Regions from separate parts of the Bacillus silvicola genome, predicted to be linked through region 2. Evidence: riboswitches for the same ligand, from Rfam matches in the RefSeq annotation. Region 2 holds a riboswitch; each other region holds the start of a gene.
The links. A riboswitch is a leader RNA that binds a small molecule or an ion and turns the genes downstream of it on or off. The one in region 2 is predicted to bind thiamine pyrophosphate.
Positions count from the first base shown of each region.

Region 1: another riboswitch for thiamine pyrophosphate. It lies ahead of ACP6L7_RS25930 (MTH1187 family thiamine-binding protein); the one in region 2 lies ahead of tenA (thiaminase II).
Region 3: another riboswitch for thiamine pyrophosphate. It lies ahead of thiC (phosphomethylpyrimidine synthase ThiC); the one in region 2 lies ahead of tenA (thiaminase II).

Region 1 is NZ_JBNGVC010000013.1:730,922-741,624, reverse strand. Features, by position in the region: gene ACP6L7_RS25935 (methyl-accepting chemotaxis protein) at 1-1,255, shown strand, start outside; TPP riboswitch at 1,317-1,418, shown strand; gene ACP6L7_RS25930 (MTH1187 family thiamine-binding protein) at 1,520-1,840, shown strand; gene ACP6L7_RS25925 (ABC transporter permease) at 1,812-2,585, shown strand; gene ACP6L7_RS25920 (ABC transporter substrate-binding protein) at 2,582-3,580, shown strand; gene ACP6L7_RS25915 (ABC transporter ATP-binding protein) at 3,577-4,326, shown strand; gene ACP6L7_RS25910 (hypothetical protein) at 4,393-5,166, shown strand; gene ACP6L7_RS25905 (ABC-F family ATP-binding cassette domain-containing protein) at 5,473-7,005, shown strand; gene ACP6L7_RS25900 (DnaJ family domain-containing protein) at 7,284-7,655, shown strand; gene ACP6L7_RS25895 (thioredoxin family protein) at 7,666-7,980, shown strand; gene ACP6L7_RS25890 (hypothetical protein) at 7,994-8,245, shown strand; gene ACP6L7_RS25885 (histidine kinase) at 8,377-8,520, shown strand; gene ACP6L7_RS25880 (TetR/AcrR family transcriptional regulator) at 8,601-9,182, shown strand; gene ACP6L7_RS25875 (MFS transporter) at 9,249-10,481, shown strand; gene ACP6L7_RS25870 (helix-turn-helix transcriptional regulator) at 10,537-10,703, shown strand, end outside.
Region 2 is NZ_JBNGVC010000013.1:399,133-409,835, forward strand. Features, by position in the region: gene thiF (thiazole biosynthesis adenylyltransferase ThiF) at 1-302, opposite strand, end outside; gene thiG (thiazole synthase) at 295-1,065, opposite strand; gene thiS (sulfur carrier protein ThiS) at 1,068-1,271, opposite strand; gene thiO (glycine oxidase ThiO) at 1,287-2,396, opposite strand; gene tenI (thiazole tautomerase TenI) at 2,389-3,009, opposite strand; gene ACP6L7_RS24235 (ABC transporter substrate-binding protein) at 3,020-4,021, opposite strand; gene ACP6L7_RS24240 (ABC transporter permease) at 4,018-4,770, opposite strand; gene ACP6L7_RS24245 (ABC transporter ATP-binding protein) at 4,770-5,519, opposite strand; gene tenA (thiaminase II) at 5,488-6,183, opposite strand; TPP riboswitch at 6,269-6,371, opposite strand; TPP riboswitch at 6,432-6,543, opposite strand; gene ACP6L7_RS24255 (SH3 domain-containing protein) at 6,803-7,963, shown strand; gene ACP6L7_RS24260 (hypothetical protein) at 7,969-8,301, shown strand; gene ACP6L7_RS24265 (DUF3965 domain-containing protein) at 8,542-9,693, opposite strand; gene ACP6L7_RS24270 (CBS domain-containing protein) at 9,965-10,384, opposite strand; tRNA gene ACP6L7_RS24275 (tRNA-Glu) at 10,516-10,587, opposite strand; tRNA gene ACP6L7_RS24280 (tRNA-Asn) at 10,589-10,663, opposite strand; tRNA gene ACP6L7_RS24285 (tRNA-Ile) at 10,671-10,703, opposite strand, start outside.
Region 3 is NZ_JBNGVC010000013.1:1,496,098-1,506,800, forward strand. Features, by position in the region: gene ACP6L7_RS29795 (D-amino-acid transaminase) at 1-800, opposite strand, end outside; gene ACP6L7_RS29800 (LTA synthase family protein) at 1,265-3,193, opposite strand; gene ACP6L7_RS29805 (YkvA family protein) at 3,738-4,103, shown strand; gene ACP6L7_RS29810 (metal-binding protein) at 4,154-4,645, shown strand; gene ACP6L7_RS29815 (magnetosome magnetite crystal formation protein family) at 4,777-5,094, opposite strand; gene lldP (L-lactate permease) at 5,392-7,053, shown strand; TPP riboswitch at 7,275-7,390, shown strand; gene thiC (phosphomethylpyrimidine synthase ThiC) at 7,504-9,264, shown strand; gene ACP6L7_RS29830 (arsenic transporter) at 9,366-10,703, opposite strand, start outside.

The DNA.
Region 1 (10,703 bases), 330 kb from region 2:
AGGATCATGGGTAACGATATTAGAGCCAATTAAAGATGGAGAAGATAATATTGTGGCAATTGTTGCAGCTGATGTAGATGCCTCTATTGTTCCTATTACAAAGGAAAAATTCATTGTACAAGGTTTAATGTTTATTTGTATTTCTGTTTTAATTGCAACTGTTATTCAATTCTTAATTGTACGTAACGCACTTGCTCCATTGCGAGATTTACGTGAAGGATTACGCAAAGTCGGTGAAGGTGATTTAAGTATTAAATTAGAGGAAAGACCAGATGATATTGGTATTATTAATGCGTATTTTAATAATACCATCGAGAAGTTTAAAGGAATTATAGATAAAGTGAAGCAGACAGCAGAACAGGTTTCTTCATCTTCACAAGAATTGTCAGTGAGTACGAAAGAGAATAGCATGGCAGTCCAAGGAATCGTAAGTTCTATGGTTGAGTTAAGAGCTGGCGCTCAGTCACAAGAAACTTCAGTACCACAGTATTTAGGTATTGTATGTGAAATGGAAGATAAGATGGAAGAGATAACGAATGCTGCAAAACAAATGGCGAAAGAGTCTGAAGGTATGGAGCATCATTCAGTAAAAGGAAATGGTGTTATTGAACAGACGATTAATCAAATGAACATAATACAAAATACAGTACAAGATTTATCTTCTATCATTTATTCTTTGGAAACAAGATCAAAAGAAATTAGTGATATTGTAACAGTAATTACAGGTATTTCAAATCAAACTAATTCGCTAGCTTTAAATGCTTCTATTGAAGCTTCGCGTGCTGAGGAAACCGGAAGGGGATTTGCCGTTGTTGCTGATGAAGTGCGTAAATTAGCAGAGCAGACGGAAGCATCAGCAAAAGATATAGCAAAATTAATAGGGGAAACACAAGCTGAAACGGAAGAAGCTGTTGTTTCAATGCAAAAAGCTTCAAAAGAAGTAGAATCTGGAATTAAACTTGTTCAAAGTAGTGGTGCTTTCTTTGAAAAAATTTCAAAGTCAGCACAATCTGTTACAAATCAAGTTAGAGTTGTTTCTAGCAATTCAAGTGATATATTGCAAAATAGCCAAAATATTGTTCGTGTTGTAAATGAACTATCACTTATCGCAAATACGTATGCGAATAGTGGTAGTAATATTGAAGAAAGTATGAAAGAACAGGAAATGTCTGTACAAGATATTGCTGAATTAGCTAGTTCTTTAAGCTGGCTTTCACAGGAGTTACAAGAGTTAATTGGGGAATTCAAAAGTTAAATGAAATGATTATACATGCTTTTGTTTGTTCAATAAAATAAATCATGCTACAATGAAAACGAATTAAGAACCGGGGAGCCAATTGGCTGAGAGGATGTAAGTATACATCGACCCTCAACCTGATCTGGATAATGCCAGCGTAGGGAGTTACTTTAAAGTGATGTAGCATAAGTTATTATAGAATAACTTGTATACAAGGCTTTCCTACATGGTAGGAAAGCCTTTTCTTTTTTTGAAAACATATTTTGTAAAGGGGATTTTATTATGTCACAACAAGTTACAATCTCATTTTCAGTAGTACCACAAGCGAAGAATAAAGATGTGTATTCCGTTGTTGATAAAGCAATTGAAGTTGTACAACAATCGGGAGTTCGTTATGAAGTAGGGGCAATGGAAACAACGTTGGAAGGAGAATTAGATGTACTTCTTGACGTCATTAAACGCGCGCAACAAGCTTGCGTCGATGCTGGAGCAGAAGAAGTAATCACTTCTATTAAAATTCACTATCGTCCAAGTACGGGCGTAACGATTGACGAAAAAGTTTGGAAGTACCGTGATGAATATGCAAAACCAGAAGCGATCTAAAATAATTACAACAATTTGGCTTATCCTTCTCATTGCTATATGGGAAGGATCTGTTTCATTATTTAAAATTGAGCCGTGGATTTTACCGAAGCCGTCTGCAATTGTGCAAGAGCTAATTGGAATGAAAGATTTACTATTACCGAATACAGTGCAAACGTTACAGGAAGTAATAATTGGGTTGTTTTTTGCAATTATACTTGGGACGAGTATTGCTATCATTATGGATGTTATCCCTTTATTTCGGATTTTAATGAATCCGTTGCTCGTTATTTCGCAAACAATTCCCATCGTTGTGCTCGCTCCATTATTTATTATTTGGTTTGGGTACGGGATGTTGCCAAAAGTAATGGTTGTTATTCTTGTTTGTTTCTTCCCAATTGCGCTTAGCATTTTAGAAGGTTTCCAAACGGTAGATAAAAATATGCTGAAACTGTTACAAACAATGAAGGCAACGAAATGGCAAGTTTACCAGAAAGTAAAGTTTCCAGCAGTACTCCCATACTTTTTCTCAGGTTTAAAAATTGCAGTTACATATAGCGTAATGGGGGCAATTATCGGAGAATGGCTCGGTGCAAGTGAAGGGTTAGGGGTTATGCTTACGAGAGCGACAAAATCCTTTTTAACTGCTCGAGTATTTGGTGTTGCAGCGATTATCGTCATGGTGACATTATGCCTGTACTTTATTGTTGAATTTATGGCAAGAATAACAGCACCATGGATATACAGAAAGGGCGGCAGAAAATGAAAAAAGGTTTAAAAATTATGTTAGCTGCATTATTAGCAGTTGGTGTTGCCGGATGTAATCCGGCGAAGAAAGAAGAAAGTTCAAGTAAAGATAAAAAAGTAAAAGTCGTTTTAGATTGGTTTCCAAATACGAATCATACTGGCTTATATGTAGCGCAAGCGAAAGATTATTACAAAAAGCAAGGGCTTGATGTAGAAATTATCCAGCCTGGTGATAATGTAACGGCAGAGCAGATGATTGCTTCTGGGAAAGCAGACTTTGCGATAAGCGCACAAGAAAATGTAACGTTGGCTCGTGTAGAAGGTATTCCTGTTGTATCTGTAGGAGCGATTATTCAGCATAATACCTCTGCTTTTGCATCGCTAAAAAAAGATAATATGACGTCACCGAAAGATTTTGAAGGTAAACGTTATGGCGGCTGGGGAGGACCAGCAGAAGAAGCGACGTTAAAAACGATTATGGAGAAACATCAAGCTGATTTTAATAAAGTCGAAAAAATTATTCTTGGACAAACGGACTTCTTCAAATCAATCGGTCGTGATGCAGATTTCGAATGGATTTATTACGGATGGGATGGAATTGAAGCGAAGCGTCAAGGAAAAGAGTTAAATACGATTATGGTGAAAGACTTAGATTCAGCGCTTGATTTCTATAGTCCTGTTATTATTACAAGTGAAAAACATACGAAGCAAGATAAAGATTTTGTGAAAAAGTTTATGACTGCAACGACAGAAGGTTATGATTTTGCAATTAAAGAACCGAAAGAAGCTGCGGATATTTTAATTAAAGCTGTTCCAGATGTGAATAAAGAATTAGTGAAAGAAAGTCAAAAGTGGTTAAGTACAAAGTATCAAGATGATGCAAAAGCGTGGGGAGTACAGAAGGAAGAAGTTTGGACGAATTACATGAATTTCTTATATGACAACAAAGTTATTAAGAAGAAAATTGATGTGAAAGATGCCTTTACAAATGAATTCCTTCCAAGTGAAAAATGAGTGGATTACTAATAAAAGAGGTTGTAAAAGCTTTCGATGGAAAGAATGTATTAAAAAATATTAGTGCTTCTATACAAGAGGGGGAATTCGTCTCTTTTGTAGGTCCAAGTGGTTGTGGAAAAAGCACTTTGTTAAATATGATCGCGAGTGTTGAAGAGCCAACGAGTGGAGAGGTATTTTATAACGAGGAACATGTGACAAAACAAGATGTTGTAAGTTATATGCCGCAACAAGATTTATTACTACCGTGGCGATCGGCTTTGCAAAATATAGTACTTCCATTAGAAATTGAAGGAAAGCCGAAAAAACAAAGGTTAACAGAGGGAATGGAAGCATTAAAGCAGTTTGAGCTAGATGAATATGCAGACCATTATCCAGATGAACTGTCTGGTGGTATGCGTCAAAGAATTAGTTTTTTGCGCACATATTTATGTGAAAAACCAATTATGCTACTTGATGAGCCTTTTGGAAAATTAGATGCCTTTACAAAAATGGAAGTACATAGTTGGCTTTTAAACTCTTGGCACCAAGAGAAGCAAACAATCGTTATGGTTACACACGACTTAGATGAGGCAATCTTGCTTTCTGATCGCGTATTTATTTTATCTCAAAGACCAGCATCAATAGTTGGTGAGGTACAAGTGAAATTACCTAGACCACGAACGATGGATATGTTGACATCACTTGAGTTGAAGAAGGATAAGGAAGAAATTCTGAGAGTGTTAGCTCCTTATATGAAAAAATAGAAAAAGTCTTTTAACAGTTTTTGGTATAATCGCTGTTAAGAGGCTTTTTTATATAGGGGGAGAAAGATGAAATCTATAGAGAAAATGGTCGATTCATTAACAGCTGATAATCTTGAAGAAGGAAAGGTTTTATTAAAAAATCATATTTTATTAATGAAGTATGGTATGGAACGCCATGAATTAAAAGAAGAAGAAATGACAAAAATTTTAAAGTGGGTTCAAGGTCGAGATCAATTGAGAGAAGATGTTCCAGAATTACGTGATTTACATTTAGTTAAAAAGTTTCAAGCGGTATTAGATGAATTTATTCATTCTATAATTTCAAATGGTTATGTAGAAGACGCAGTAGAAATTTTAGAGAGTGTATTAAAAAGTATGGGGGCAGTCGCTCATATTGTAAAAATTATGTTTGTCGGCAAAATGACAGTTAATAGAAATTCTTTAGAAATGGTAGAAGTATTAAAGCGAGAGTGCTACAACTTAATGGAACAGCGTGCTGCTGTCGGATTACATGCTCAAATCTTTCACGTTTTAGGTTTTGTGCATTCAATTCAGTTTGATTTAGAAGAAAGATCACAGGAACATGGACGAACTGTAATAGGCTTTTTAACGGATTTTAAGACGAAGGAATTGAAATCTGTACAACAATTTCAAAACGAAGAGCATATTTCAGAAGTGAAAAATATGGTTAGTAAAGAGTATGGGATAGAATTACAAAGAAGAATTTATATTTGGAAATCGTTAACGCTCATCTTTACAAGTCCATACGCATTAGAAAAGATGTATAAAGAAATTTACGCAGAATATGAAAAAACTGAGAAGGAACAAAAGAAAAAATAGAGAATAGAATATAAGAGAGTAGTTTATACTCTTAATATAACAAATGTTAAAGGAGTGAAAGGATAAAATGACTTTATCAACTGTTCTTCAAATGGTTTTAGCTTGATATGGGAGAAGTCTGCCCATTTTTAACAAATAAGCTAAATTGAAGACAGCAGGTAAAGAACCTTAATCCTTTCTTACGATAATATGTAATGGGTAAGGTGTATTCACCTTACCCATTTTTTATATGTATAACTAAATAAGGCTTTATACTGTTGTTCTCTCTATTTAGCTTATGGATCATAAGAAAAGGAGAGAGAAAAAATGAGTATATTAACAGTAGAAAATGTAAGTCATTCATATGGTGAGAAAACCATTTTATATAATACATGCTTTCGATTATTAAAGGGTGAACATGTTGGGCTAGTAGGGAAAAATGGAATTGGAAAATCAACATTATTACGCTTGTTAACAGGAGAACTTATACATGATGATGGGAAAATTGAATGGTTTCCACATGTGAAGATTGGCTTTTTACAACAACATATAGATTTGCAAGAAGGTATAACAATTGAAGAATACTTGCAAAGTGCGTTTTCTAATCTGTATGAGTTTGAACGTGAAATGTTAAAACTTACAGAAGAGATGGCTGGAGCAGGAGAAGTAGGGAAATTGTTAGTAAGGTATGGAGAGTTACAAACTATATTGGAGAATTCTAATTTTTATCAAATTCATACAGAAATTGAAGAAGTAGCGATTGGCTTAGGGTTGTTTGAAGTAGGAATGGAAAAGGATGTTTCAAAGTTAAGCGGTGGTCAACGGACAAAGTTATTACTTGGTAAACTCCTTTTAGAAAAAGCTGATGTTTTATTATTAGATGAGCCAACTAACTATTTAGACACAGCTCATATAGAATGGTTGCAATCATATTTACAAATGTATGAAAAAGCTTATATTATCATTTCGCACGATGAAGTATTTTTGAACAATATTACGAAAGTTATTTACCATCTAGATGAGCGCACAATTAAGCGCTATGTAGGTGATTATAATAGTTTTGTGCGTAATTATGAACTGCAAAAGAAACAATTACAGGCAGCATATACGAAACAGCAAAAGGAAATTGCACATTTAGAGAGCTTCATTCAAAAAAATAAAATTCGTAAAGCGAAACAAGCAAAAAGTCGTGAAAAAGTATTAGAGAAAATGCAAAAGGTTGAAAAGGTTAACTATGTACCTCGCGCTCGTTTTGATTTTAATGTTTATACTGAGCCAGTGAGTCGTATATTACAGGTAGAGAAACTGAAAATTGGTTATGGTGAACCGTTATTTTCGGAATTGGATTTTCAAGTGAAAAAAGGGGAAAAGATTGCGATTATTGGTCATAATGGGATTGGAAAAACAACAATGTTAAAAACATTACTAGGACAAATAAAACCGTTAGGCGGTTCAGTTTCTATTGGGGAACGAGTAAAACCCGCTTATTTTGCACAAGAGGAATTTTCCTCAGAAATAACTGCACTAGAGAGAGTATGGGCAGGAAGGCCAGACATGACAAGAAAAGAAATCCGACAAGCATTAGCAAAGTGCGGATTGAAAGAAGAACATGTATTAAAACCTATTCAATTATTAAGTGGAGGAGAACAAACAAAAGTACGGTTATGCGAACTTATCGTAACTAAAAGCAATGTTTTAATTTTAGATGAACCAACTAACCATTTGGATACAGAGACTAAGAGGGCTTTACAGGAAGCGTTAAAACAATATAAAGGTACGGTTTTAATTGTTTCACATGAGCCATCTTTCTATGAAGCGTGGATAACGAAAATATGGAATATCGAAGAATGGAACGTTTAATAATATGAATAAAGAAAAGGCATTAGCTTTTATGAGCTAATGCCTTTTCTTTGTGATTAACATGATTTTCGAAAATTCTTACATGAGAATTGTATGAAGAAGCACTCTTATGGTGCGCTTATATAAGAAGGAATGTTACCGTTTTTTTATACATTATTAATTTTATATATCGTTTAAAAGAATTTTCGTTGAATTTATAGAGTCAATTTTGAATGACGTAGCAGGATGATGAAATTTCATGTAAAATAATAGTAAAAATATGTAAAGGAGGGGATAGTGTGGATGTGTTTTTGAACATTGCTGAGGAAAAAATTCGTCAAGCGATACGGAATGGTGATCTTGATAATATTCCGGGACAAGGAAAACCACTACAATTAGAAGATCTTTCAATGGTACCTCCAGAATTAAGAATGAGTTATAAAATCTTGAAAAATGCAGGCATGATTCCACCAGAAATGGAATTGCAAAAAGATATATTGAAAATAGAGGATTTAATCGCTTGTTGTTATGATGAAGCAGAGAGAAAAAAATTACAAGAAGAGTTAACAGCAAAAACACTACGCTTTCAGCAGGTAATGGAAAAGAGAAAGATTAAAGATAGTTCAGCATTTCGTATGTATCAAGATAAAGTATTTCGTAAATTACGTTAAGAGGGATAAGATGAATAAATTTGAAACGATAGAAGAATTAGCACTATATATTGAAAAACAACAATTGGTACTTCTATTTATTAAAACGGAAAATTGTGGCGTTTGTGATGTTATGCTACGGAAAGTAAACTATGTATTAGAGAATTATGATTACGTAGAGAAAGTAGAAATATTACTACAAGACATGCAAGAGATTGCAGGGCGATATGCGATATTTACAGGACCGACAATTTTATTATTTCATAATGGAAAAGAGATTCTTCGTGAATCGCGCTTTATTTCGCTTGAAAATCTAGAGAGGACTATTCAATTATTCGAGGATTAAGGGAGGCTTTTATATGGAATTTATTATTGTCATACTATTATTTGTTGTAGTTGGAACAATTGTAACAGCAGTTCGATCAAACAAAAAGAAGGTAAATCTTACGAAACAAAATAACATTCATAATTCATCTAACAGCTCATCACCATTATTTTTCTTTGCTGGATCTGATAATGATAGCTCGCACGGAGGTTCACATGATTGTGGAGGGTCTTTCGGTGGAGATAGCGGAGGCAGCTGCGATGGTGGTGGAGGCGGCGGTGATTGATGAGAATACGCCCTATAAGTAAGGGGCGTATTTCTTTTTAAACAAACGTTTGATTAGTTGGCTTACATATGCATAAAAACAGTTAAACAAACGTTTGTTTAAATACTTTTAATATACTAAGGGGAATGGAAATGAAAAGGGAACCGAAAGTGAAAAACAAGGGGAAAGTAATGTTATTTTTATTAGCTGCGGGAGGCTTATTTCTTGTTAAATTAGGATTTAAAATTGGAATAATACATATGATTCGAACGTGGTTTGAGAATACGTTTTCTTAAATAAGGAATATAGCCTCTTGTAATAGAGGTTTTTAATTTGTTATTATTAGACTGAATGGTCGGTTTAAAGAGGTGTGAATATGAGAAGAAGTGCAGAAGAGATAAAGAAAGAAATTGCATATAAAGTAGAAAGTTTGTTTTCACAGCAGGGCTATGCAGCTACATCTATGGAAGAGATTTGTGAAATTACAGAGCGAAGTAAAGGCAGCATTTATTATCACTTTAAAAGTAAAGAAGAATTATTTTTATTTGTAGTGAAACAGCATACGTATGATTGGCTTGAAAAATGGAATGAAAAAGAGAAGTTGTATAGTACTAGTACTGAAAAACTATATGGTCTCGCGGAATATCATGTAGAGGACATACAGCAACCAATTTCAAATGCAATAGAGGAATTCTCTATGAGCCAAGTTGTAAGTAAAGAGATCTTGGATGAACTATTAGCTTTAACAAGAGAATCATATGTTATGTTCGAGAAACTAATTGAAGCAGGCATACAGTCTGGAGAGTTTCGTGAAGATAATACGCGCGATCTTATGTATATTGTGAATGGATTATTATCAGGGCTTGGAGTACTTTACTACGAGTTAGATTATAAAGAGTTGAAACGTATTTATAAAAAGGCAATAGATGTATTGTTAAAAGGAATGGCAGCTGAATAATAGGTCAGTTGCTTTTCTTACAAATTAAATTAGACCGAACGGTCGGTTTATGAAAGGGGAATGAAAATGAACGATTTATTTAAAAACCGAGCATTTATGCTCGTTATGGCGTCTGATATTTTACAACAATTTGCAATTTGGATTAGAAATATGGCTCTTTTGTATTTCATAATGGAGCGAACGAATAATGACCCGGTTTCTGTTTCGTTGTTATCAGTTATGGAATATGCACCTATTTTTATTTTCTCGTTTATCGGTGGTGCGCTAGCTGATCGCTGGAATCCGAAAAGAACAATGGTCGCTGGAGATGTATTAAGTGTACTGTCTATTATAGGAATTGTCCTGTTGTTAAAACTGGATTATTGGCAGGCTATATTTTTTGCAACACTCATTTCCGCGATTGTAGGTCAGTTTTCTCAGCCATCATCTTCGCGTATATTTAAGCGCTATGTAAAAGAAGAACAGGTAGCAAATGCGATTGCATTTAACCAAACATTACAGTCATTATTTCTGATTTTTGGACCAGTGGTAGGATCGCTTGTGTATACACAACTTGGTTTATTTACGTCACTATATAGCTTAATCATTTTATTTTTGTTATCTGCTATCGCTCTTTCATTCTTACCAAAATGGGTTGAAAAAGAGCAAGTGGTGAGGGATTCATTAAAAAATGATATAAAAGAAGGTTGGAAATATGTCCTTCATACGAAAAATTTACGTATGATTACGATCACTTTCACCATTCTGGGCTTAGCTGTTGGATTAACAAATCCATTAGAGGTGTTTCTTGTAATAGAACGTCTTGGAATGGAAAAGGAAGCAGTTCAATATTTAGCTGCAGCTGATGGAATAGGTATGTTAATTGGTGGTATTGTTGCTGCAATTTTCGCTTCAAAAGTGAACCCGAAAAAGATGTTCGTATTCGGTATGGGCATATTAGCGATATCATTTTTAGTAGAAGGGCTATCTACATCATTTTGGATTACCAGTTTCATGAGATTTGGAACAGGTATTTGTTTAGCCTGTGTTAATATTGTTGTCGGTACGCTTATGATTCAACTTGTACCAGAAAATATGGTTGGAAGAGTAAATGGGACGATTTTACCGTTGTTTATGGGGGCAATGTTAATTGGAACCTCACTAGCTGGAGGATTAAAGGAGCTGACCTCACTAGTTACCGTATTTTGTATAGCAATGTTACTTATTTTATTAGCAATAGGTCCGGTTTTACGTATGCAAATAAAGAAAGAAGATGTTGTTAATCGAGAGGAAATGACGAATTCATTGGTTTCGAAATAGCTATTGCAAGGGGGCTGAATTGCTCCTTTTTTCATGGCGATCTTTTGACAATGAAATGTACCGACTATATACTAATGTTGTAAAAACGATTTTACATGTTAGGAGAAAAGATGTGAAAAATCAAATTTATGAATTACGCACTGAGAATAATATTTCACAAGGTGCATTAGCTGATAAGTGTAAAGTTTCAAGACAGACGATAAATGCAATTGAGAATAATAA
Region 2 (10,703 bases):
AGAGCTTCTACTCTTACTTCGCTATTAACCTCTTCTAGACGTTTTTTTGCCGCTACAGCCTTCGGAAGATTATTCTCTACATCGCTCTCTGCATACAATTGCTGCCTTTGTAAATTACTCCAATCGACATAATCCCGGTCCACAATTGTTACTGTGCCTACACCAGCTCTTACAAACATCTCTGCATTTGCACTACCTAATGCACCGGCGCCGATAATGAGTACATGCTTTTCTCTTATTTTTCGTTGCCCTTCTTCTCCAATTGGAGAAAATAATTCTTGGCGAGAATATCGATTATTCAACTACGCTCATTCCTTCTAAAGGACTACTTGCAGTTGCACAACGTTTACGTGCAATACGCCCCGCTTCAAAGCCTAAACGTCCTGCTTCAATACTTAATTTCATTGCCTGTGCCATTTTAATAGGATCGTTTGCTCCTGACACAGCTGTATTTAATAACACGCCATCCGCTCCTAATTCCATTGCAAATGCCGCATCAGCTGGACTACCAATACCAGCATCAACGATAACTGGTACTGTCGCTTGTTCAATAATAAAGCTTAAATTTAACGGATTTACAATACCAAGCCCTGAACCGATTGGTGATGCTCCTGGCATAATCGCGTGTACACCAAGTTCTTGTAATTTACGAGCTAATACAACATCATCAGATGTGTATGGTAGAACGATAAATCCTTCTTCTAGTAACATTTCAGATGCCTTTAACGTTTCTACTGGATCAGGTAATAACGTTCTATCATCACCAATAACTTCTACTTTGATCATGTCGCAAAGCCCTGAGGCTTTTGCTAATTTTGCAATACGAACAGCTTCTTCAGCATTTTTTGCTCCAGCTGTATTCGGTAATAACTTATACTTTTTCACATCAAGTTTCTCTAATAAATTAGGCTGCTTTGCATCGAATATATCCATACGACGTACTGCAAACGTTAAAACCTCAGCCTCAGATACATCAATTGCCTTTTGCTGTACATCAAAATCAGGGAATTTTCCTGTTCCTAATAAAAGTCTAGAATGAAATGAAAATGGTCCAATGTTTAACATAATCAACCGCCTCCTACGAAAGTTACAATCTCAATTTGGTCTCCATCAAAAACAGATGTATCTTTATGATCATCCTTTTGTAAAATATCTTTATTACGCTCTACTACAATAATTCTGTTATCTAATTCTAAATATGTAAGTAGCTCAGCTACTGTTTTCACACTCACCGGCACTTCAATTTGCTTACCATTAATTTTTAAATTCAAACTTCCATCCCCTTTCTAAACCGATTTAGAAAGCAATGAATCTAGCAAGTGATTCTCCTGCTTTCCTTCTATTAAATCAGCCATATACTGACCAGAAACAGGACTTAATAAAATACCGTTTCGATAATGCCCAGTACAAGCATATAAACCTTTTATTTCTTCATGCTCTCCCATATAAGGAGCTTCGTGATTCGATTGTGGTCTTAATCCTGCCCAGGTGCTTTCCCACTCTGCTTCTTTTAAAGCCGGTAATATTGTATAAGCACGCTCTAATATAGAAGTAATACTTGCGGGTTGCACAGTTTTATTGAACGTATGAGGATGCATCGTTGCCCCTATTACATAACGTCCACCACGTTTCGGCGCGATATAAAATCTTTCTTGGAAAATAGGAGCTTTCAAGAGAGGCTTCTTGCTTCTTACTGCAACAACCTCGCCCTTAACAGGATATGTACCCCAATCACTATGGAAATAATGTAGTAATTTCGTACTCCATGAGCCTCCAGCGATAACGACTTTTTCACATGTTATTACACCTTCACTCGTAACAATTCCAGCCACTGTATTGTTTTCAATTTGAATATCAAACACTTCTGTCTGTTCATATATGTCAGCTCCAGAAAATGCCGCGGAATGCGCGAGTGCTTTCGTAAGCTCTGGCGCAATAACGTGACCATCTTTCGGATAATATACCGCTCCTATAATTGACTCAGATAGAAACGGCTCTTTTTCCCGTAAATGGTCCCCCGTTAAAAAGTAGGAATTTTCACCTGTTTTCTGTTGCCAATCCATAATACGAAGAATTCTTTCCTTCTCATCTTCATTTTGGGCAATACGATAAATGCCTTTTTCTTCATACCCAATGTCGATGCCTGTCTTTTCACGTAAAACTTCTGCAAGTTGTGGAAATATAGCACGGCTTTCCCTAGCAAGTTCAAATAGCGGGTCATATTCATCCCACTCTGCCTGAACACCGAGCAAACCAGCAGCTGCTTTCGAAGCTTCAGATGCGATTCTTTGCTTCTCTACAATCGCTACTTTATGCCCTCTTTCTGCTAGAAAGTGTGCAACTGAGCTACCAATTACACCTCCGCCAATAATCGCTACATCATACTTCTTACACATGTTTTCCCGCCCACTTTCTTATTGATTCCTTATAAGATTTCGCCTTGCTATACGGATTACTACTGCTTATAATCCCAGACATAACAGCAATGCCACTTACACCATTTGCAAGAACATCACCTGTATTTTCAGGAGTGATTCCACCAATTGCAGTTATTGGTATGGATAAACACCTTGCCATATGAGCAATTTCTTCTAATCCTCTTGCTGGCACATCCTTTTTACAAGCCGTTGGAAATACATGACCGTAAACGAGGGAATCCGCTCCATTTTTAAATGCCACTATCGCTTCATCTAGAGAATGTACTGAATAGCCAACATGCAAATAAGAAAACTTTTCTTTTACTAACCTTACATCTGCGCTTCGATATCCTAGCTGAACACGCGGAATATTTAATAGAATAGCAATATCAATTCGATCATTTATCACTATCTTCGATGCCGGAAAGCCTTTCCCCAAAAGACTTTCCACACCTTCATACAATTCCTTCGTACTTTTCTCACGCTCACGAATATGCAAATAATCAATCTCACTCTCAATTTGCATCGCTACATTCACTAACTCTTCGAATGGCATATGGCCATTTGAGATTACATGGAGCTCATTTTTCATATTCATTCGCCTACTTTAAAATGTTTTCAAATAATTCATCGGCTGGAACGATTTCTTTCGTCATTCCTTTGTCTTTCAACCATTTGTTTTGTTTCTCCCATGACTCTTTTGAATCCGATAAGAATGGCTCATCTTTCGTTTCCATCTTCTCTAATAAAATTTTCATACTTTCTTTTTCAACTTCTGGTACAAGCGGGAAGTTTTCTTTTTCTTGATGATCTAATAAAATATTTAATGCTTCATCAGGGTTTTTCTTCATAAAGTCATACCCTTTTTGTGCCCCACGTAAAAAGGCTTGCAATGCTTCTTTATCTTTTTTCAACGTTTTATCACCCGTTACAAACACAAGCTCATGATAGTTCGGTACTCCGTAATCAGCTGGATTAAAGTATGCTGGTTCATGGCCCTCATGACGCATAACAGGTACTTCATGGTTAATGTATGCTCCTGTTACAGCATCTACTTTTTTCGTAATTAACGCTGGTACTAAATCAAATCCAACATCGACTACTTTTACTGTATCTGGATTACCACCATCTTCTTTTACCATCGTTTTTAAATATGCTTCACTTAAAGGGGTTCCAGAATATCCAACTGTTTTTCCTTCTAAGTCTTTAGGTGACTTAATACCTGCTGATTTCAGCGATACAACATGATTTAACGGCGAACGTACGACAGCTCCAATTGATTTTACTGGAATTTGTTCATTTGCTCTGGCCATGACAACATCTGGCTGATAATACAGACCAACTGTCACTTTCCCTGCAGCAGCTAACGTTAATGGATCAGTCGGATTAGAAGGGAATTTAATATTCACCTTTACTCCTTCTTCTTTAAAGTATCCTTTTTCAATTGCCGTATAAATAAAGCTATGTACCGCATTCGGGTACCAATCAAGCATTACTGTTATTTCTTTTTCTGTTTTATTCTTATCTGATGCTGAATTACTCGAACATCCTGCAATCATTGCAACTAATAATGTAAACACAAAGATGCGTTTTAATAATTTCATGAATGTTTCCTCCAACTAATAAATTTCTTTTCTAATATGGAAATAAGTATGACGAAGAAAATAGCTAATAATGATAACAATACAATGGGTGCAAATACACCAGCTCCGTCTAACTGCGTCATCATTCTTTTACTGAAATATCCAAGCCCAGCTTGTGCACCGAGCCATTCTCCAATTGCCGCCCCGATCACACTAAGCGGAACTGCAATTTTTAACGCTGAGAAAAAGTAAGGAAGAGCAGATGGCAACTTTAGCTTTAGAAAAATATCTTTTTTCGTTGCACCATACGTAACTAAGAGCTCCTCCCACTCTTTCTTCGTACTACGCAGTCCATCATACGTATTGACCGCAATTGGGAAAAACGTAATTAAAACTGTGACAACAACCTTACTCCAGATCGTATATCCAAACCATAAAACAAATAGGGGCGCAAGTGCTGTAATCGGGATGGTTTGCGAAGCTACTAATAATGGGTAAAATGCTCTTTCCATCCACGTACTCGCATTCATTAACATTGCTAGCCCCACACCTAATACGATAGAAATAGCAACACCTATTAAAACGACGTATAACGTTGCCGGTAAATGAACCGTAAATAATATGTCTTTTAGTTTCCATATCTTCATTACAATTGCAGATGGTGGCGGTAAAATGTACATCTCATCTACAATTCTTGCCCCTACTTCCCACATAACGAGTAAAATACTAGAAAGTGTAAGAGCAGGAACTAATTCTTTCAAACGGTTCATCATACAAGTACCTGCCTTTGTAACATACTAAGGAGCTCATCTTTAAGCGCCAATACTTCAGGCTTATATAAATCCTTTCGTGTTCGGTTACGCTCAAGCGGCACAATTCGCTCAGTTAAAGTTGCTATCGGTTGATTTTCTACAACCAAAATTCGATTAGAAAGAAACAACGCTTCTTCAACATCATGAGTGATAAATAAAATTGTTTTTTCCCACTCTTTCCATTGTTCAAACAACCATTCTTGCAAAGATGCCTTCGTTAAAGCGTCCAATGCGCTAAACGGTTCATCTAACAATAATATCTCCCCGCCCGTTAATAAAGTTCGGATAAAAGATACACGTTGTCTCATACCACCAGATAAATCTTTCGGATATTTCGCCTCGTATCCTTGTAACCCAAATTTATGTAACAGTTCTTTCGCTTTTACTTGTGCTTCTTTCTTCTGCACACCTTGACACTCTAGCGGCAGAGCAGCATTCTCAATAATCGTCCTCCACGGTAAGAGCATATCTTTTTGAGGCATATACCCTACAGGATGACTCTTTGTTTCTATCAGCTCTATCTGTCCAGTACTTGCCTCTTCTAATCCTGTAATAAGGCGAAATAAAGTACTTTTCCCACATCCACTCGGTCCGATAATACTTACAAACTCTTTATCTTGTATAGAAGCATTTAATTCATTGATGATTGGTTTCTCATCATAATGAAAAGAAACATTATGAAACTGTAGTATGTTCTTGCTCCTCAAATCCCCACATCTCCTTACGATAGGACATATCCCAGAATAAATATTCAAATCGACTGGAATATAAGAAAATCTCCTCTAATCGGTCTAGTTCTTTCTCAGACTTTCCAACCGCCATTTCATTTAATAAGTCTATTAACCAAATACAAAGGTCGCCGTATTCTTCAGAGCTATATCCTTGAATCCACTCACCAAAAAACTCATGATCTCTTGCTCCAGGAATATCATTTAAACGCTTTCCAATCTCCCAATAACTCCACATACATGGTAGAAGTGCTGCTATTAATTCCGCAAGTGTGCCATTTTGAGATACAGACATCATATAATTTGTATAAGCTAAATTTTTAGCAGATGGTTTCGCAGATTCCATCTCTTGTACAGAAATACCAAGTCTTTTTGCATATTGTTTATGGATCGTCATTTCACCATTTAAAATACCATCTATTTGCTCTGCAAACTTTGCCATAACTTGTGGATTCGTTGCTTTTACAACACCAATCGCATATAACTTTGCATAATCTAACAAATATAAATAGTCTTGAATAATATAATACTGAAATTTATCTTTTTCTAACGTGCCATCCCCCATACCTACTACAAACGGATGATTATGACTTTTCTCCCAAACAGGTTGCACAGTTTCTAATAATCTATCGCAAAATTTCATTTCTATTTCCCCTTTCAATATATGTACCTAAATAAAAAACCACTTCTATATATAAGAAGTGGTTACAGCAAATAAAATTATACATTTATTCGTTGTTCCACTTCCCTTCGCTAGTATTACCTAGATCAGGTCTGTAAGGGTTAAGGATTATTCCTCTCTCAGCACATCAAGCACCCCTAGTGGTTTCAATATGAATTTTTCAAATAAAAAAGCCCCGTTTCTATACGCAAAGAAACGGGGACTCATTGTTAGTGTCCGAATTGCTTCCCTACGCTAGCATAATCTAGATCAGGTAATGAAAAGGATCAAAGGCTTACGGCCCACTCTCAGCTGGCAACACCAGCTCTCCTAGCAAACTATAAAATTATCACTGTCAGTATAACACCGTAATAAGACATCATCAACTGTTTTAATTTTCTTAATTGCGAATTAAATCTTAACATGTTGAACAAATATAAATGCGCCCCCGCAAATGATATATACAATATTTATATACGAACCTCTCTTCTAACATTATTTTTATTGATTTCATATTACATTTATGTGAATACGACCAATATATTATATCTTTATACTATAATAAAAATACAACTATACAACTAGAGGAGGTCTTTATTACATGAATATGAAAGCTACAGCTTTAACAGCAACTACTATAGCAATTGTTTCTTTACTTCCTTCTATGGGAGAATCCGGTATACAAACAGCGGCTGCTAAGCAACCATCTAAAGTAAAAACTGGATATGTAAAAATTGACAACGTTGCACTACATCAAAATAACAATGCAGACAGTGCAATAATTGATAATATTCGATTTAATAGCCCGGTTACTATTCTTGAGACAACTCAAGATTGGTATAAAGTATCTGTTAACAACAAAACAGGCTATATGAAAAAAGATGCAATTCTATTCAAAAAAAATGTTCAATCAAAGAATCAATATATCGTAAATGCAAACGCATTAAACGTTCGTTCTGAACCTAATACAGAGTCTTCTATTCTAGATATATTACCAAATGGTCAATTCATTACCATTCAAGGTGAACAAGGGGATTGGTACAAAATATTACATAATGGTCAAATTGGATACGTACAAAAAACATTTGTATCTAATGGATCCACACCTCTAGTAAAAGGTGTAACTGTACAAGGTTCTCCTTCTTATACTGTTGCAACACCAAAATTAAATGTACGTAGCAACGCTAGTACAAGTAGCACTCTACTTGGTTCATTACAAAATGGTACACAAGTACAAGTAGTAGAAACGGTAGGTACTTGGTATAAAATTCGTTTTGGCACAGGATACGGATATGTAGCAAAACACTATGTAGTGCAACATCAAAATCAATCACAAACTAAAACAGCTCAACCTTCATCAATTCCAGCTGTTTTCAAATTTCCAACTCAAGGAAGAATTAGCTCAACTTTTGATATGCGCTGGGAACAAATGCATTATGGTATAGATATTGCAGCACAAGGCAACATCTCTATTCAAGCTGCTGCTACAGGTAAAGTTGTGAAATCTTATTATTCGGCTAGCTACGGCAATGTCGTGTTCGTCGCCCATCAAATAAATGGAAAATTATATACAACAGTTTATGCTCATATGAAGGATCGTGCTGTACAAGTTGGGGATCAAGTGCAAGCTGGACAATTAGTCGGTCATATGGGAAATACAGGTCATTCATACGGGCAACATCTCCATTTTGAATTACATAATGGGGAATGGAATTTTGAAAAAACAAATGCAGTGAACCCACTGCCATATTTAGTTAGGTAAATTCTATGCCACGCAATATACCTCTCATTATTGAATACCTGTCCTTTTTTGGTTTAATCTGTTGTTTAATCATTTATAATACGAACACTGTATTTTTATCTATTATTATTGCTTTTGTTGCCTTAGAAATCATTATGGAAGCATTACAAATGCGGCTAAAACAAAAAATAGCCCATATTTATAATGTAATTTTCCTTTTGAGTGCTCTTATAACAAATATAATTAATAATGGTTTTTATTTATCTACCGTACTTCCTGTATTCTTTATGACTGTTTTATTATTCATAGCTAGATACGTTAATGTTCCTCATAACCAAAAACATGAACAAGAAGCTTAGAAAGAGGAGACACTGTGTACCAATATTTCAAAGATAATCCAATGAAATATATACTGAATTTATATGAAAAAATGAATACTTTTTTTGGTATACAAGGAAGTTCTACTGCACAATTTCTCCTTTATGGAATGTTATTTCTTATCTTAGTTACTTTCTCCTTGTTTTACTAAAAAAAAGGATCTCACATAAACTTGAGATCCTTTTTTAATTTATATTAATTTTTAATATGTAAAATACGGTTTATCCACAAGCATATTTTTCATAAATAAAACTAAGATTATATTTTTTCTCTAAGCTCATTCTTTGTTCATCGTCGCACCAATAGAAAAGAATATCATGAATCGTTGCATAACGCTTATTTTTAAGAAATTGTTTAAAGAATGATGGTAAACAATCATGTAATTGTATAAATATATAATTGCGTAGTGTTTCTTCTTTGTATTCAATACCCTTACAAATATACAGTAATTCTTCACAATAATATGCATGCTGTGGAACTTGAATCATTTCAAAAAATGGTACATATGATAGCAACTTTCCAATAAAATGACCATATCGATCCATTACCCCTATCGTCATATGCTCCATCATTTCTTTCATCACATATAAATAATCATCTACATGTGTTGTCTTTAATGGATCTAATCGATCTGAAATTTGAGAAAGCACAGCTCTTTGACAAGCTAAAACTACTTGACTCGGTCCATAATATGATAGAAAATCTGTACACTTACGATACTTTCGTAATAAGTCATGTGTATACAAATCATACACAAAAGTATTACAATACATCGCTAGATTCATCATATCACTATTTAATTGTTCTTTTGATAGTGTTTTAGCTCGCTTACACATATAAAAAAATGTAAATTCCAATACTTCTTTATGAGATAATAGATGTTTACAATCTGTTATACATTTCTCACTAAATTTAACTCGATTCCAAATTTCTACATCGCCATCTGTTAATTCACCAATACGATATTTAATAATTAAATAGTTTAAAGCAACCGCTTGCGTCAAAAGATCCCATGTTTCATATTCCAATGAAGTTTGGACAAATTCATCTAGTCCCTGGCTTATCATAAAATCATTTGCCTCTTCATACCAACCAATCTCTTGACATAAACGCAGAATACGTACTAGAGTTGGAATTTCATCTTTATGAAACTGCGGTAAACCCTTTACTTTATTCATTCCATATACGATAAATGCCGCTAAATTTTCTTCTTTATAAAACTCTTTTTCTTTCCATACTAATATAGTTCGCTCTTTCCCTTCACCTTTTGGATGACAAGGTACAAGCAAAGAAAATAACTTAGCGAAATTGTTTGGTTCTATATATGTATCTGTAACCAAATTCCAATTTGGATCGCCCTGTGCAGCCCTCATATAATTCCCCTTTCCTTTTTATCTATGTAGGAAATATTAATTCATTATTACATCATTAACAATAAATATCGTTATATTCAAAATCTATCATAATACTTATATCTATTAGTATATCATTTTTTCTCTCATTAAAAATTAGGAATAACAAATTTAAAAAAACTGTCGAAAATATTAACGCTATACTTATTATATAATGTCTCAGATACATCACGCTAACATATTAGTTTAATCCATATATACTAGAATAATGTATCTGATCTTTATACATAATTTATTCCATGTGCTCCGAGATTTCACTTAAAGCAAAGCCAGCTTGATCATCAGCCGATTCTCTTATAGCTAAATCACCTAGTGCTAGCATACCCACAAGTTGCCCACTCTCAACTACTGGTAAGCGTCTAATTTGATAATGTGCCATTAATTCTGTAGCTTTTTCAATCGAATCATCTGGAGAAACTGAAACAATGTTTGTTGTCATTATATTTGTAATTTTATTAGATCCAGGATGTTTTTCAGCAATCCCACGAACAACTAAGTCTCGATCAGTAACAAGCCCAACAACTTGTTCATTTTCAACAACAGGAATCAATCCAACCGATTCTTCCTTCATTTTTACAGCAGCCTCATATACATTATCTAACGGGGTACAATGTACAATATGAGTACTCATAAAGTCTCTAACTCGCGTCATTTTTATCTCCTCCTTTTAATACATACCATAGCTTTTCCTAAATCCCTTTATTTATTTGAGAAAAATAAGATGATAAAAAAGAGGCATACACATAATAAAAAAGAGTCAGCACATTGCTGACTCTTTTTTTATGACCCGTACGGGATTCGAACCCGTGTTACCGCCGTGAAAGGGCGGTGTCTTAACCACTTGACCAACGGGCCATGGCTCCGCAGGTAGGACTCGAACCTACGACCGATCGGTTAACAGCCGATAGCTCTACCACTGAGCTACTGCGGAATATATATGGTGGGCCTAAATGGACTCGAACCATCGACCT
Region 3 (10,703 bases), 1.1 Mb from region 2:
TGAATTGCAGTTCCATCAAGGTGGGTCATCGGTAAAATTTCAATAGTCGTTCCCGTAAAGAAGCATTCATCTGCTTGATACACATCGCGAATGCTGAACAGTTCTTCTTGTACAGGAATACGAAGGGTTTTCGCTAAGGAAAGGACATATTGACGAATAATGCCATTTAAAATAAGGTGATTGGCTGGATGTGTGTAAAGAGTTCCATTTTTTATGAGAAAGAAATTAGAACAGCTCCCCTCAGTTACAGTACCGTTTCGTACGAAAAGAGCTTCTTTACAACCTTTGCGTTCAGCTTTTGTAGCAGCTAATACATTGGGTAATAAATTTAAAGATTTGATATCACAGCGTAGCCAGCGCGTATCTGGTTCTGATATAGCACGTACACCATATTCAATCCATAAAGCTGGTCTTTCCTTCTTTGTAATATAGGCATAGATTGTCGGAGGGATGTCATATGAGAATGCATGGGTACGAGCTTGTACACCACGAGATACTTGCAAATAAATAGTACCATCTTCGTGGAAATTATTACTTTCAATTAGTTTGTAAAGTAGGATAATAAGCTCTGCTTTTGAGAAAGGAAGTGATAATTCTATTTCTTCCATGGAGCGATATAACCTTGTGATATGCGGATCTAATAAGTGAAAGTTCCCTTTATATAGGCGAATAACCTCATAGACACCATCTCCAAACTGCAAGCCTCTTTCTTCAAGTTCTATGTACGCGCTATGTTTTGTTGTATCAATAACTGCATCATTCCATAGTACAAATTTTTCGTATGCCAATTTTCGTCCCATCCTTTCGTTAGTACATGAATAAAAAGCACTCTAGTTATTTTTATGTGAGCAATTCTCTTCATATGACGTATATGTATTTGAAAATTATAGAGAAGTAGTGGTGATTTATAGCATTTTGTATATACAAATTCGAAAATGAGAAATAAGAATCCTGCTTTTTGAAATAAAAAAAGCAACATTCGTATTGAATGCTGCACAAGGAGGGTAGCTATCTTTCGTAGGGACATCGTCTTATTAAAAGTTTTAGTAAGACAATTATAAGAAAGTTGAAAACAAATGGTGCACATATTTCTCTAAGGGATCTTATCACAGATGAGAGATAAGAAATATGTGAAACCTCGTTTGCATATTTTATTATAAAGATACTTCATTAATGTAGTGTAAATATTCGGTGAAGGTTATGTAATTTTAAAGTTAATGAATAGGAGAGGAAGGATAGTAGAAAATAAAAAAAGAGGCTGAGATTACTCAGCGCTCTTCTTTTCTTCTTTAATAGCTGTCTTTACTTCACCAGTTTTGATCTTGTTACTTTCAGAGAAGCGAAGTAAGTCACCTTCAATGATTTTGTCAGACATGTTCAATTCATTTTGGGCACGATCAATAAGTGGTTGAGATTCTTCTTTCGGCAATTGTACAACTTCGCCAGTGTTACGGTCGTAGAATGTACTGTTCGTGTACATGTACTTATCTGTAACGAAGCTACCGTCACGAAGAACAACGAATCCTTTATTATCAGGTGAGAATACATCATGACCGAATTGAATTTGATTCGTAGAATCTACACCAAGTAAGTTTAGAATTGTTGGTTTAATGTCAATTTCACCAGTTGGTTTTGAAATTGTTTTACCTTCTTTTTGACCTGGAACGTGAATAAACATCGGTGTTTTTTGTAAGTTCATATGGTCAAATGTAGTGATTTCTTCTTTTCCTAAGAACTGTGCCATTGCACGGTTATGGTTTTCAGAAATACCATAGTGATCACCGTAGAATACGATCACAGAGTTGTCGTAGATGCCTTCAGCTTTTAGACGCTCAATAAAGTGTTTCATTGCTTCGTCTAAATAGCGAGCAGTTACCATGTAACGGTCAAATACGCCATCACCAGAATTGTATTCATCGATTAATTTCGTACTGTCATCATAAGTGAATGGGTAATGGTTTGTTAAAGTAAGGAAGCGAGTATAGAACGGTTGCTTCACTTCTTTTAACATATCGACAGACTGATCAAAGTATTCGATATCTTTTAGTCCCCAGTTTAGTTTTGTTTCTGGCGTAATCTTGTAGTCAAGTTCGTTGTAGTAACGATCATAACCAAGTGCCGGATACATAATGTTACGGTTCCAGAATGTTGCGTTGTTTGCGTGGAATACTGATGTGTGATACCCTTGCTGACGCAAAATCTCTGGAGTTGCTGTATATTCGTTGTTACCGTGTGTGAAGAATACAGCACCACGGTCTAGTGGATATAATGAAGTATCTACTAAGAATTCAGCATCAGATGTTTTACCTTGACCAGTTTGATGGTAGAAGTTATCGAAGTAATAACTTTCTTTCGCAAATTGGTTTAAGAATGGTGTAACTTCTTGTCCGTTAACTTGCGCACCAATTAAGAATGTTTGTAATGATTCAAGAGAGACAACAATTACGTTTTTCCCTTTTGCAGTACCAAACATATTTGGATCTGGTTTACTTTGTGTTGTTTTCACATAGTTTTCTGCTTCTTGCAATTTACTACTATCAGCAAACGCTTTTTGTGAACTTGATTTTGCTTGTAAGCCAAGATCGTATGCTTGGTGTACATATAATCCTAAGTTTTTAACAAGCATAACGCGATCGAATGAACGTGTTAATAGTTCTGGACGCTCAGCTTCTGCAAATCCTAGGTTTACGAAGAAAATAGCAATTGTTGACACGAAGTATAGGGAACGCATCGGACGTGCTACACGCTCTGTCGGTGCAAAATTTTTCTTCTTCTTCAATAGAACGAAGAATACGATAATATCCGCAAATGCAAGGATGATTTTGAAGTTAAATAATTCTTTCACACTAGAACCTAAACTTCCGAAATTAGATGTTTGTCCTAGTACTGGTAAAGTAACGAAGTCATTGTAGAATCCGTAGAACATTACGTTACCAACAAGGATAAACGTTAAGATAAAGTTGATTCCTAGTGCTATATAGTTACGTTTTTTCCCTTTTGCAAATAATGCAAGACCCACAAACAGTAATGATGCTGCTAATGGACTAATGAATAAAATGAATTCTTGCATAAAAGATTCAAGTTTTAAATCGAAGCTAGTGCGTGTAATAATGTAGGTTTTTAGCCATACGGCCAAAGCTACGAATAAAGTGAAACGCACATTTTGAAATTGTGATTTCATGGTTTCTTTCATTCATTTCCACCCTTTCTCTATCAGGCTTGGTCGATTTTGGAGCGAAAAATGTTAAAATAAAAAATACATAGTTTTCTTGGCCATAATTAGAGTTTCTATATTCACCCATATACGACTTTAACTATGCATACCCTTTTTGGTTTCTTGTGCTGCTCATAAGCATAACGTCATTTCTGTATTATACAACAAAATTCATTTCTGAGAAACACTATAACATTTTACATTTTTTGTATGTTATTTGTCACTACCAGAGAAAACTTTAACATTCGTTTATATGCTCGTCAACTAGAAAATATAATAAATATAGAAAAGAATGTTAGGTGGAATCGAAAATTTTAAGGTTGAGAAATATGAAATGCAAAGCTTAAATTGGCTTTCTAGAAAACTATTATATGAAGGGAAATACGAGAAAATAAACGAACACTTGTTCTTTTTAGGTTTGTTTGTTACAATGAAATTTATTGATAAATTTTGTGTAATTTTGATGAACTTTTACTGATAACATAAAGTAGCTTATTTCTTTTGAAAATAGGGAGGCTTTTAAATGAAACAAAAATTTTCAGTGGAGGCGTTTTGGAAGAAAATAAAACATGTTGCAAAGCAAGCTGGTCAGTCTGTAATTTATGTGAGTTTATTGTTGTTTTACGTTTTGCAAAGACCGGATGTTCCAAAACGAGTGAAAATTATTGTAATTGGAGCACTTGCTTATTTTATTGCACCGATTGATGCAATCCCAGATTTCATTGCGGGAATTGGTTATACGGATGATTTAGGTGCGTTAACGGCCGCACTATTACAAGTATCGTTATACGTAAATGAAGATGTGAAAGATAAGGCACGAGTGAAGTTGGCAGAATGGTTTGATTCGGAGATAGACACATCATTTATCGATCAAAAATTAGATCAATAGGTGAGAACTGTCATATGGTGACAGGGCGAACGTAAGCGAGGAAGTGCATTATGCCATCAGGAAAAACGCATACGAAAATAAACTTAATATCTCTTCCAGTTGTTTTGTTTATGCTCTTTTCGTATGGATTAACAAATTTTGATTTTTTATTAACTTTTGCAATTGGCTTTTTAGTAGGTACTTCATTTTTAACACCGGATTTAGATACGTATAGTAATGCGTATAATAAATGGGGATTCCTCCGCATTTTTTGGTATCCATATAGGAGCGTAATGCCCCATCGTTCCTTCTTCACACATACGATTATAATTGGTGATATTATTCGTATTGCATACATGTTAATCGTGTTTTCTCCGTTTTTATTCCTATTAAATGTAATCGCATTCGATGGAAATTTAATAGAAATTGCGAAGAAACATGAGGTTGAAATTGTAACGTTCGTAATGGGCATTGTAGTGGCGAGTACGCTCCACATTATAGCGGATAAAGTGAACACACGCCGAAAGAAAATGATGAGAAAAAAGAAGAAACGAAGAAGATAAAGAAACCGTCCCAAAAGGTATTTTGGGACGGTTTCTTCTTATTAATAGGTAGGTTATGCTTGTCGCATCGCCGATAAAATTTCATTTACCACCATGCGACAGTTTCTTTTTAATCAAACGTTTGTTTAAAGTTAAGCTTTCAGTACTTTAATACCTTTTACGATGTTCCAAATGAAGTAGTATAAGCTAATGATTCCGCAAATACATAAGACAATCATTGCGCCAATTCCAAGTGTTACATCTGCCTGATCAGATCCGATGCCCATAATTCCTAAAATAGTTAAGCCAATGAATGTAGCGATACTTGGGATAATGTGTGTCCATAGCGCACGTTTTGCATGTGGTTTTGTTTCAGCATCGCCCACAATCCACACGATAATTGGGAATAAGATAGGGGCAAATAGTACACTAAAGTATGATAAAGCAGCTAGTATTTTGTTTCCGTTCATATATATCACCTCATAAATAATGTCCGTTGTTATACTATTATTATGCAATAATTTTTGCAAGCTTACTATCGATGAACATTACAAGAACGTGACGATTTTGTAAGATTTTCGCATTAAATAATATAATTTTCAAAAAAATCTTTTTTAATGGAAAATGATGTGATAAAGTATAAATGGAAATAGATGAAAACGTTTTCTCAAACGTTTTTTATTTTTAGACTTAAAGGTATGATGACCTGATAGTCTATTGATGGGGTTATGTTTATTTAAAAGGGGATTATTGAGGGGGAGAGAACAATGAACACATGGACACAAGTTTATGATCCGTTCGGGAACATTTGGATTTCTGCAGCGGTCGCACTTATTCCGATTATCTTTTTTTTCTTAGCTTTAGCAGTTTTCCGCATGAAGGGGTATGTGGCAGGATTTATTACAGTTGTACTTACAATTTTGGTGGCTTTATTTGCATATAAAATGCCATTCACAATGGCAATGGCAGCGACGGGATACGGTTTCTTATACGGATTATGGCCAATTGCGTGGATTATTATTATGTCAGTATTTTTATATAAAATTTCCGTGAAAACAGGTCAATTTGATGTTATTCGTGCATCTGTATTATCAATTACGAATGACCATCGTTTACTTGTTATTTTAATCGGTTTTTCATTTGGAGCATTTTTAGAAGGGGCAGCAGGATTTGGTGCACCAGTAGCGATTACGGCAGCACTTCTTGCAGGTCTTGGCTTAAATCCTTTATATGCGGCTGGTCTTTGTTTAATCGCAAATACTGCACCAGTAGCATTCGGAGCGATGGGAATTCCGATTACAGTAGCTGGACAAGTAACTGGTATTGATCCGCATAAAATCGGGCAAATGGCTGGACATCAATTACCGTTCTTATCATTATTTGTTCCGTTCTTTATCGTATTTTTAATGGATGGATTTAAAGGGGTAAGACAAACATGGCCTGCTCTATTTGTAGCGGGTAGTTCATTTGCAATTACACAGTTTATTACAGCGACATTTTTAGGACCAGAACTTCCTGATATTACGTCAGCACTTGTAAGTTTAGTGAGTTTATCTCTATTCTTAAAAGTTTGGCAGCCGAAAGAAATTTATCAATCTAAAGAAGCGAATAGTGAAGTAGCTGCGGCGACGACGGTGACATCTATGCCGAAACTAACAGTAGGAAAAGTCGTAAAAGCATGGTCTCCGTTCATTATTTTGACTGTGATGGTAGTCATTTGGAGCCAAAGTTTCTTTAAAGCGTTATTTGCTCCGGGCGGTGCTTTAGAAAGTCTTGTGTTTAAGTTTGAAGTTCCGGGCTTGCACAATTTAGTAATGAAAGCAGAGCCAATTGTAAATAAACCAACGCCGTATGGAGCAATCTTGAAATTAGATATTTTATCAGCGACGGGAACAGCAATTTTAATTGCTTGTATCATTTCTATCTTTATTTTGAAAATGAGTGCAAAAGATGCAGTAGTAACATTTAAAGAAACGTTAAACGAACTGAAGATGCCAATTCTATCTATCGGATTCGTATTAGGATTCGCATTTATCGCAAACTATTCTGGTCTATCTTCTACATTAGCGTTAGCACTTGCTGGAACTGGCGGACTATTCCCGTTCTTCTCACCATTCTTAGGTTGGATTGGGGTATTCTTAACAGGGTCTGATACGTCAGCGAATGCACTGTTCTCGAATTTACAAGCGATTACAGCGCAGCAAGTCGGTGTATCTGAAGTACTTCTCGTTGCAGCAAATACAACGGGCGGTGTAACAGGAAAAATGATTTCTCCGCAATCGATTGCAATTGCTTGTGCGGCAGTTGGACTTGCTGGAAAAGAATCAGATTTATTCCGCTTTACAGTGAAGCATAGTTTGTTCTTCGTAATTATTGTTGGTATTATGACGTATGTTCAAGCATATTATTTAACGTGGATGATTCCATAAAGTGAAACTTTAATCAGTGGGGGTTTTGTTCATCCCCCACTGATTATTAGTTGAACCAATCGGGCTTTTACGGGCAGTTGATCCCCACCTAACTTCTTTGCTTCCGCTGAATTTTGAGGTGGGGTCTTACGGCCCGTTAATGCGGGATAAACAACAAAAGAAATAAACTTTGCATTTTTCAGATTATCGTGTATGATGGGAAAGTATTGAAAATTAAATCAGTGATAAACTAGGGGTGCCTAACGTATGCGTAGGCTGAGAGAGAAGCGCGTGATCTTCTTAACCCTTTGGACCTGATCTGGCTCGTACCAGCGTAGGGAAGTTAACGGCTTTACATAATGATGTCTTTTATGAGCCAGGTCCTTATTTTTTTATGGACCTGGCTCTTTTTATTTTGGCATACGCTGGCCATATCTCGTCCTTGTCACGTACAGGGGGGCAACATAAGTTATGAAACAATCTGTTTCAGTTGAGCAAATTGAATTGAAATCGAGTTTACCAGGAAGTAAGAAAGTATATGTGGATGGACCACGCGAAGGTATGAAAGTGCCGATGCGTGAGATTGAACAAAGCGATACAAACGGCGTTCCGAATCCGCCGATTCGTGTGTATGATACGAGCGGTCCTTATACAGATCCTGCGTATAAAGTGGAGCTGGAAAAGGGGTTGCAGGCGCCACGCCACTCTTGGATACTGGAGCGTAGTGATGTAGAAGCATACGAAGGGCGCGAAGTGAAACCGGAGGATGACGGTGTAAAGGTGGCTTCGAAACATACACCTGTTTTCCCGCAAATGGATCGCAAACCGCTTAAAGCGAAGCAAGGTGCAAATGTTACGCAAATGCACTATGCGCGTAATGGCATCATTACGTCTGAGATGGAATATGTCGCGATTCGTGAAGGAGTAGAGCCTGAGTTTGTTCGTAAGGAAATCGCGGAAGGTCGCGCTATTTTACCAGCGAATATTAACCATCCAGAAGCAGAACCGATGATTATCGGACGTAACTTCCACGTGAAGGTCAATGCAAATATCGGAAACTCTGCTGTATCGTCTTCTATTGCAGAAGAAGTAGAGAAGATGACATGGGCAACGCGCTGGGGGGCAGATACGATTATGGATTTATCTACAGGTAAAAACATTCATACGACGCGTGAGTGGATTATTCGTAATGCACCTGTACCAGTTGGCACAGTGCCGATTTATCAAGCGCTTGAAAAAGTAAATGGAATTGCAGAAGATTTAACGTGGGAAGTGTATCGTGATACGTTAATTGAGCAGGCGGAGCAAGGCGTTGATTACTTTACGATTCACGCTGGCGTATTACTTCGTTACATTCCGATTACTGCAAAGCGTACGACAGGTATTGTTTCGCGTGGTGGTTCGATTATGGCGCAGTGGTGTTTATTCCATCATAAAGAAAACTTCCTATATACTCATTTTGAAGAGATTTGTGAAATTATGAAGCAGTACGATGTTTCGTTCTCTCTTGGAGATGGATTACGTCCAGGTTCGATTGCAGATGCAAATGACGAAGCACAATTCTCTGAGCTTGAAACGCTTGGTGAATTGACGAAAATTGCTTGGAAACATGATGTGCAAGTGATGATTGAAGGACCTGGGCATGTGCCGATGCATTTAATTAAAGAGAATATGGAGAAAGAACTTGATATTTGTCAGGGCGCGCCGTTCTATACACTTGGGCCGTTAACGACAGATATCGCACCAGGTTATGACCATATTACATCAGCAATTGGAGCTGCGATGATTGGTTGGTTTGGAACGGCGATGCTTTGTTATGTAACGCCGAAAGAACATTTAGGATTGCCGAATAAGGATGATGTCCGCGAGGGTGTTATTACGTACAAAATTGCAGCACATGCGGCTGATCTTGCGAAAGGGCACAAAACGGCTCATCAGCGTGATGATGCACTTTCAAAAGCTCGTTTTGAATTCCGTTGGCGCGATCAATTTAATTTATCTTTAGATCCTGAACGTGCGATGGAATATCACGATGAAACATTGCCAGCAGAAGGCGCGAAAACGGCTCATTTCTGTTCAATGTGTGGACCGAAGTTTTGTAGTATGAGAATTTCACATGATATTCGTGAATATGCGAAAGAAAATGATTTAGAAACGACAGAAGCAATTGAAAAAGGGATGAAAGCGAAAGCGAAAGAATTTAAGGACACTGGTAGTCATTTATACCAATAACACGTTACACCTCTTTACTTGATTGATCACACTGTAGTACCTAACTTAAATATAGAAGAAGCCCGCTTTGCTAAGACGGTAGCAAAGCGGGCTTCTGTCGTTTATAAGGCGAAGAAGAGGTGTACCCAGTAGTATAAGAGGAATAATGTGACGACTGTTGTGAGAGGAATAACGATAAGGGATACACTTAAATAGTCTTTCCATTTTACTTTAATTTTGTTTTGTTTCAGGATATACATCCAAATGAGGGAAGCTAGCGTACCGATTGGTAATAATAGTGAACCGATGTCACTACCAATAATGTTTGCGAGGTAGATAGTTTTTAATGTGACTGGGTCTAGTCCCATTTCCGTTAATGTGATTGTACCAATCATAAGTGCAGGGTGGTTATTGAAGACGTTAGAGAGGAGGGAGACGAGTCCGCCCATTGCAAAGCTAGCATAGAGTAGATGTTGACTTACAAGTGGCTCGAGCCAGTGAACAAGCGCCGCTGTTAATCCTGCGTTGTGAAGCCCGTAAATAATGACATACATAGAGAATGCGAAAATTAAAATGTGCCACGGTGTCTTTTTCAAAATATCGACAGGGTTTGTTCGTAAGTAGTACCATCTCCAGATGAGAAGAACGAGTGAACCGAGTCCGGCAACAATTTCGATTGGAATCGATAAGAAGGATGCAACGAATAGAAGACAGCGCATAAGGAAGACGAAGCCTAATACTTTTAACATGAATTTTGTACGTTTTTGTTTTGTATCAACAGAATTTTTTCCTTTTAACGGATGGAAGTTTTTTGTGAAGAAAATTTCTTCAATATCATAAGAAGAAACAGGTAGTTTTTTCGGAAGTTTTTTCTTTAAAACTGTATACATGAGCCATGACATAAACAATAATCCTAATGTTGCAGGTACAAACATCATAGCAGTATGCATATAAAGGGTCATATGGACGATGTTTAATGCGATTAAGTTTACGATATTGCTTACACCGATTGGTGCACTAGATGCAGTAGCGATTAAAGCGCCACTTAATAAATAAGGAATTTGTTGATGAGGCTTTAATTGAAGATTTCTCAGAAGAAGAATTAAAATTGGAGTTGTAATCAAAATACTACCGTCATTATTAAATAAAAGAGTCATAAGGAAGCATAGTAATTGAATATACCAGTATAGGCGGTGTCCGGAACCTTTCGCTAAATTTGCGAGTTTTGCTGCAGCCCAATGGAAGAAGCCGAAGCTTTTTAATATAACTGCCATAACGATGGTCGCTAATATCGTTATGGAGGCGCCTCCAATTTTACTTATAATGTCCATGACGTCTGGTTTTGATACAAGTCCAGTAATGAGGATAATACCAGCGCCGATTGCTGCCGGCCACGCCTCATTTAAACCACGAGGTCGCCAAAAGATAACAATCATCGTTAAGAAGAATACAATAATAGT